2 regions of the Paenibacillus naphthalenovorans genome follow, and region 2 is predicted to be linked to the other one. Evidence: riboswitches for the same ligand, from Rfam matches in the RefSeq annotation. Region 2 holds a riboswitch; the other holds the start of a gene.
The links. Region 2 has a riboswitch for thiamine pyrophosphate ahead of thiC (phosphomethylpyrimidine synthase ThiC). Riboswitches for the same ligand answer to the same signal wherever they lie in the genome.
Positions count from the first base shown of each region.

Region 1: linked by a shared signal. The riboswitch ahead of IJ22_RS14450 (ECF transporter S component) and the one ahead of thiC (phosphomethylpyrimidine synthase ThiC) in region 2 are both predicted to bind thiamine pyrophosphate.

Region 1 is NZ_CP013652.1:2,932,968-2,936,383, reverse strand. It holds gene IJ22_RS14460 (MFS transporter) at 1-219, opposite strand, end outside; gene asd (archaetidylserine decarboxylase) at 256-1,047, opposite strand; gene IJ22_RS25790 (hypothetical protein) at 1,196-1,408, opposite strand; TPP riboswitch at 1,582-1,687, shown strand; gene IJ22_RS14450 (ECF transporter S component) at 1,799-2,392, shown strand; gene IJ22_RS14445 (ABC transporter ATP-binding protein) at 2,389-3,416, shown strand, end outside.
Region 2 is NZ_CP013652.1:2,357,008-2,360,423, reverse strand. It holds gene thiC (phosphomethylpyrimidine synthase ThiC) at 1-1,386, opposite strand, end outside; TPP riboswitch at 1,479-1,591, opposite strand; gene IJ22_RS11810 (MFS transporter) at 1,793-2,998, shown strand; gene IJ22_RS25730 (sporulation protein YjcZ) at 3,055-3,144, opposite strand; gene IJ22_RS11805 (DUF2164 domain-containing protein) at 3,276-3,416, shown strand, end outside.

The DNA of each region.
Region 1 (3,416 bases), 580 kb from region 2:
GTTTAACGCAAACACAATAAGACCAGTCTGCATGTAGGTCAAATTCATGGAATCCTTCAAAATAGGCAGAATCGCCGGTATAATCGATTGAATCGAATCGTTGAACAAATGAACTAAACTGATGGCAAGCAGTATGCGGAATACGGTTGGTTTCACGTTGGACTCCGGGGCCTTCTGAAAGACCGGTCCTGAAGCCGCTGCTCCGGTTTGTACCTGCATGGCAGGAAGCTCCTTTCCCGATTAGGTGCTAACGGCCTAATCCTTCCGTTTCGTTGTTCCGAGCGCTTCTCCCATGGCAACCCTGCTGCCGACCTTCAAATCCTGGCGCGGGTTAAAGGTGCCCGATTCGGTCAGCAGCACGACGGTGGATCCAAATTCGAAGTAGGCTAACTCGTCGCCGCGGTTTAGCTCTGCCGGAAGCGGGGTAACGTATTGGATGCTGCTCACATTCAGCGCCCCTACCTTCACGACGGCGACTTCCCCGGTTTCATGCTGAATATACGTAATCAACCGCTCATTGCGGCTGAGAACCCGGCGCATATGCTTGAGTCCGAAATCGTTCACCGGATATACCTTGCCTGCGACATGCTCCTTCTCCAGAATCGTCCCTGTTACGGGCGAATGGATCCGGTGATAGTCGGTAGGACTCAAATACAAGACAAAATAGAATCCGTGTTTGTAATTGATCGTGCGGGGACTTTGATTAAGCAGCTCATCAATCGTATAGTCCTGGCCTTTGACATTGACGATCAACCCCTCCTGAACGCCGCCCATTCCTGTAATCAGGGCATCGACGGGACTGACCACCGTATCCGGCGTTTCATCGATCGGACGCAATCCGCTTTTTAACCTGCGGGTAAAAAAATCATTTAAAGAAGCATACTCATGAACCGCTTTTTCCGCATCCTGTTCGCGAATGCCATAAGTACGAATAAAGCGTGGAATCAATGCTTTGCTGGCTCTGGATTTGGCGAATGCCCCTGTCAGCTTTGATACGGTCTTGCGCGAAGAAAGCTCGGTCAGAAGCCGGAATAGCGAAATCTTCATAATCGAAAGGTTCACCTGTTTTCTCTTCATAATGTTAAGTAAGCGAATCTAACGCTTATCTTGACACAGAACGAAGCACAAAGCAAACATAAATCGACCCTTAAAAAGGAAGAAAAGCTCCTAAAGGAGCTCCCTTGTCAACTTATAACTACAGATTAAGCCTAATAGGCGTTTTTTTGTATTCTCCGCAGGTGAGGCAAGCGGCCAGGTTCACCTGAATCGGTTGGCATGAACCGGAGTATTTGGTGCAGTACACGGGTGTTTTGTACAGAGGGTCGGGAGAAACCATGGTGCAGTAAGAGCAGTCGGATACCATCTCTGCAGTGATCAAGCTTTCTGCTTCCCGTTCCATTGAAATCATTCCATCCATTCCTTCTCACCCTTCCGTAAAGATAGCGCTTCCAATAAAAGGCGTCTCCGAATAAAAATTTAAAACGCTAGGCAAGGATTATTGTAGCAGAAGAGGTAAGTATTGGCTATAGAGTTTTTGCGATATCTCGGTATTGACAAATATTTCAATCGTGATAATATGATGTATATCACTAGGGGAGCCGAATAGGCTGAGATTGGATCAATAGATCCTAGACCCTCTGAACCTGATCTGGGTTATACCAGCGTAGGAAAGTGGAGATCATTGGCGCACACGCCTTTATTTGTGCCTATATGGCCGCTTCCTTCATTGGGGAGCGGCCTTTTTGGCGTCATTCTCCCCAAGGCTCCCGTGAAATAATAGAAAAGGAGAGGGGATACCATGTCCAAACAATTGAAACTGACGGATATTTTGGTCACGGTCGTCATTGCGGTTGTGTTCAGCATCATTTATCGGGTATGGACCGACATCTACAATCTGGCCAAGCTTCCGGGTATTCAGCTTGATCAATTGATGTACGGTATGTGGTTTATGGCGGCGACCGTTGCGTTCCTGATCATCCGCAAGCCCGGGGTGGCATTTCTGGCGGAAGTGGCCGCAGCCTCTGGCGAGCTGATCACCGGTTCGCCATACGGAGTCGAACTGCTTACCTACGGAGTGCTGCAGGGGATTGGCGCCGAGCTGGTTTTCGCTGCATTCCTGTATCAACGATACTCCGCGGCCGCAGCCGGTCTGGCCGGGGTTGCGGCTGGCGCAGGCGCGCTGGCGCTCGATTTTTTCAAAGGCTATCTCATCGAATTGCAAACCTGGAATCTTATTCTTTACATCGTCATGCGGTTTATCGGCGGCTATCTCTTCTGCGGGCCTCTGGCCTACCTGCTGGTGAAGGCATTGGAGAAAACCGGAGTCACCCAGCTTGTGCGCCCGGCAACCGCCGAAGATTATCAGGCTCTGGACAGGAAGAACGTGCATTGAACGGGGCGGACTGCGCTGTCGCCTGGGTTTCGCGGCTTAGGCTGAAATTTCCCGGCAGTTCGTCGCTTTTGTTCGACGATTTGACGGCGGGCGTGCCCGCAGGGCAAAAGGTGCTGCTGCTTGGCCCAAGCGGCTGCGGCAAATCCACGCTTCTGCAGGTTTGGAGCGGGCTGATCCCGGATGCGCTGGAGGTGCCGCTCAAATATGAAGACATCGGTATTCCGCATTCGTGGGGATATTTGTTCCAGGACCCCGACGCCCAGTTCTGCATGCCCTATGCAGATGAAGAGATTGCATTTGTGCTTGAGAATATCGGGGTGCCTCACGAACGGATGCCGGAGACAATCAGGCGATGCCTGGAGCAGGTCGGGCTGGTGCTGGATGATCCGCATGTGCCGATTGCTTCGCTTTCCGGGGGAATGAAGCAGCGGCTGGCTATCGCTTCGCTGCTGGCGCTCGAGCCGGACGTCTGGTTTCTCGACGAGCCAACGTCGCTGCTCGACCCGGAAGGGACGGCGGAGGTATGGCAAGCCGTGAAACAAGTCGCTCATGATAAGACGGTCATTATCGTAGAGCACAAAATTGACGAGATTGTAGATTTCGTCGACCGGGTGATCCTCTTTGACGCTCACGGGCGCATTGCGGCAGACGGAAGGCCGGAGCAGGTTTTCCGGGATTTTAAGCCGAAGCTCAAGGAATACGGAATTTGGTATCCTGGCGTGTGGGAAGACGAAGAGGACCGGTTCCCAAAAGATAACGACCGATTCATAAGCGGTACACCCGGGGAGATGGAGCCGTTGGTCCGGCTCCGCGGATTTACCGGTTACCACGGGAAGGCGCCGAAAATCGAAGCCGCCTCGGCAGCCCTGTATCCCGGGGATTGGGTTGCCGTGGTGGGGGAGAACGGCGCGGGCAAAAGCACACTGCTTCAGTCCCTAATGCAGTTGATTCCAACGCGCGGCGACTATGTGCTTGCAGGAGGGCCGGTTCGAGGCTTCGACGACGTCTCCGACATGGCGGCTTA
Region 2 (3,416 bases):
ATGCTCTTTCGGAGTTACATAACAAAGCATGGCGGTACCGAACCAGCCGATCATGGCTGCGCCGATAGCTGAAGTGATATGGTCGTACCCCGGGGCTATGTCTGTCGTAAGAGGGCCTAAGGTATAGAACGGGGCTTCCTGGCATACTTCAACCTGACGATCCACATTTTCTTTAATCATGTGCATAGGAACGTGGCCGGGTCCTTCAATCATGACCTGAACATCATGCTTCCATGCGATTCGGGTCAGCTCGCCAAGCGTCTCCAATTCGGCAAATTGAGCTTCATCATTGGCATCCGCAATGCATCCCGGGCGCAATCCATCACCAAGGGAGAAAGCGACGTCATAGGTTTTCATGATTTCACAAATTTCTTCAAAATGAGTATAAAGGAAATTTTCCTGATGATGCGCCAAACACCACGCCGCCATGATGGAACCGCCGCGGGATACGATTCCCGTAACCCGCTTCGCCGTCAAAGGAACATAGCGTAACAGCACACCGGCATGAATGGTAAAGTAGTCGACGCCTTGTTCGGCTTGTTCGATCAGGGTATCCCGATAAATTTCCCAAGTCAGATCCTCCGCTTTACCGCCGACTTTTTCCAAGGCCTGATAAAGAGGGACGGTACCGATGGGCACGGGGGAGTTGCGAATGATCCATTCACGAGTGGTATGAATATGTTTGCCTGTGGACAGGTCCATGATGGTATCTGCGCCCCAGCGGGTCGCCCATCTCATTTTTTCGACTTCTTCTTCAATCGACGAAGCGACAGCCGAATTGCCGATATTGGCATTGATTTTGACTAAAAATTTACTGCCGATAATCATCGGCTCGCTTTCCGGGTGATTGATGTTGCACGGAATTATCGCCCGGCCTCGTGCGACTTCGCTGCGGACAAATTCCGGGGAGACGTTCTCGCGTATGGCGATATATTCCATTTCGGGCGTAATGATTCCTTTTCTGGCATAATGCATCTGCGTTACATTCGCTCCGCTTTTGGCTCGTAACGGTTTGCGCTGCAATCCCGGAAATCGTTCTTCCCGCTTGACGGATTCTTCTTTTGAATATCCGTTGTCCTCCGGCTTGACCGCTCTTCCCGCATATTCTTCAACATCGCCGCGCTCCAATATCCAATTCCGGCGGTTAAGCGGAAGTCCCGAGCGAATATCGGTTTGGATGCTGCCGTCTGTGTATGGACCGCTGCAATCATATACCCTGACAGGCGGGTTCTCTTGTACATTGCCGCCGCTGGTTGTCGGGGTTAGGCTAATTTCCCGCATAGGTACTTTAATATCCTCCCGCGAACCCTGCACATACACCTTCTTGCTCCCCGGAAAAGACGAAAGATGAGGGGCTGCTTCTTTTTCTTTGATTTCGCTTGCCATTTCAATTCCTCCTCAGAATGAATGTGATCAAGCGGAGAAACCCTTCGATGCAAACCAAAAAGACCGCAACGGGAAAGAAGCGGTCTTTGAATACACAAAGGCTAGGACTTTTCCTCCGCTGGCATTACCCAGATCAGGTTTTACGGTCGACAGCAATCGGCTGTCCTCTCAGCCTGGCAACTCCCAAGCTCCCGTTGTTATTCAACTGTCATACCAATAATAACCATAAGATCTTGAAAAATCAACCTGTTTTTATATCACGGCACCCTGTTGGAATGATGATTCCGGTGCGGAGCATTGCAGAATTTAGTGCTTCAGAATCTTCCTGAAATCGGTTATGATAAACAGTGAACGTGTGCATTAAAGCGGGGTGGATGAATGAAGTGAAAACGGGGAGAGACCGGGGATGAATGATACGCCTGAAGTGCGAAACTATAGGATACCGCTGTTTTGTACGGTCACGTTGATGTTCTGGTTTTCGATGTATACTTGTGTGCCGATCTTGACCGCATACGTTGAATATCTGGGCGCCTCTTATAAAATGGCCGGACTGATTGTCGGCATGTACGGATTGAGTCAAATGCTTCTGCGGATACCGGTGGGCGTGGTCTCGGACCGTTATCACAAGCACAAATGGTTTATTGTATTTGGCTTGTTTTTTTCGGTTTTATCCGGTGTCGGGATTCTGGTTACGCAGGAACTGTCGTGGATTCTCCTGCTCAGGGCCGCGGCAGGCGCGGCTGCGGCGACGTGGGTAGACTTTACGGTTTTGTTTGCCAGCTACTACCGTCAGGAAGAGACGACGCAAGCGATCGGAACGATTTCATTTTACAACTCGCTCGGTCAAATGTTCGGCATTCTCTGCGGCGGGTGGTTCGCGGATAGGTATGGCTGGGAATCTTCTTTTCTTATCGGTGCCGCCGCAGGCGCTCTGGGGCTTGCGGGTGCTTTCTTTCTTGTAGAAACCCCTAAGAAAAGCACACAGCCCATGACCTTCAAAGGCATGCTGGAGGTAGGCAGCGACAGGAGGATGTTGACCGTCTCTTTTCTGGCTGTCCTTTTTCAATTGCTGACATTCGCTACGGTTTTTGGATTTACTCCCGTATATGCCCAGTCGATCGGAGCGACGAAGCTCGATATGGGACTGCTGACGTTCTTTTCCACGTTTCCTATGGCGATAGCGTCCCTGGTAGGGGGCAGATATGTAGCCCGGAAACTGGGTGAAAACCATATCATCATCATCGGCTTCATCTTTTCCGGAATCTTTACAATTCTTATACCGTTTTCTTCAACCTTGTGGATGCTGATGGTTACCCAATGTCTTGCGGGGATTGGCCGTGGACTCACAGCGCCCGTATTGATGGCTCTCAGCATAAAGCATATGGATGCGGGAAGAAGGGCTACAGCGATGGGGTTTTATCAGGCCATCTATGGCTTGGGGATGTTTGCAGGTCCGCTAGTCATGGGGGTAGCCGGAGATTTATTGACCTTGCGGCAGGGTTTTATTATGATCGGCGCTTTAGGATGTGCAACGGCTCTGCTGTCCCATGCGTTGTTAATGCAGCGCGGTCTTCCGTTAGGGGATACCCGTTCTGCGAATGATCAGGCCTGATCATTCGCAAACCAAACGCCCGAGCTGTAAGCCCGAGCGCAGGTCGATGGATCATATTAGATGAACCATGCAGTCGAAACGATAACGAGAAGAATGAAAAGGACGAGAATCACGCCAATAGAAGTAAAACCTCTTGCGAAGCTCATTGATGACAGCCTCCTTTCGCTATAACATATTGTCATCTTATGAATTACATTGATCGGGGGATTGGGTCTTTTCTAAAAATGTATATATATAACAAGTGAAATCCGGTCATTTATTTCGGAGGCAAGCTGGTTTGGAACTCGGAAAAGAGAAGAAAAAGAGCTGCGACCGCATTCTGGCATTCTTTTTTTTGTGTCATTTTGCCGGGAGATGCCAAAGGAAAGGGGCGGGCCGAATGATCCCTCTAAAGATTTCCAAAGAGCAAAAAGAACAA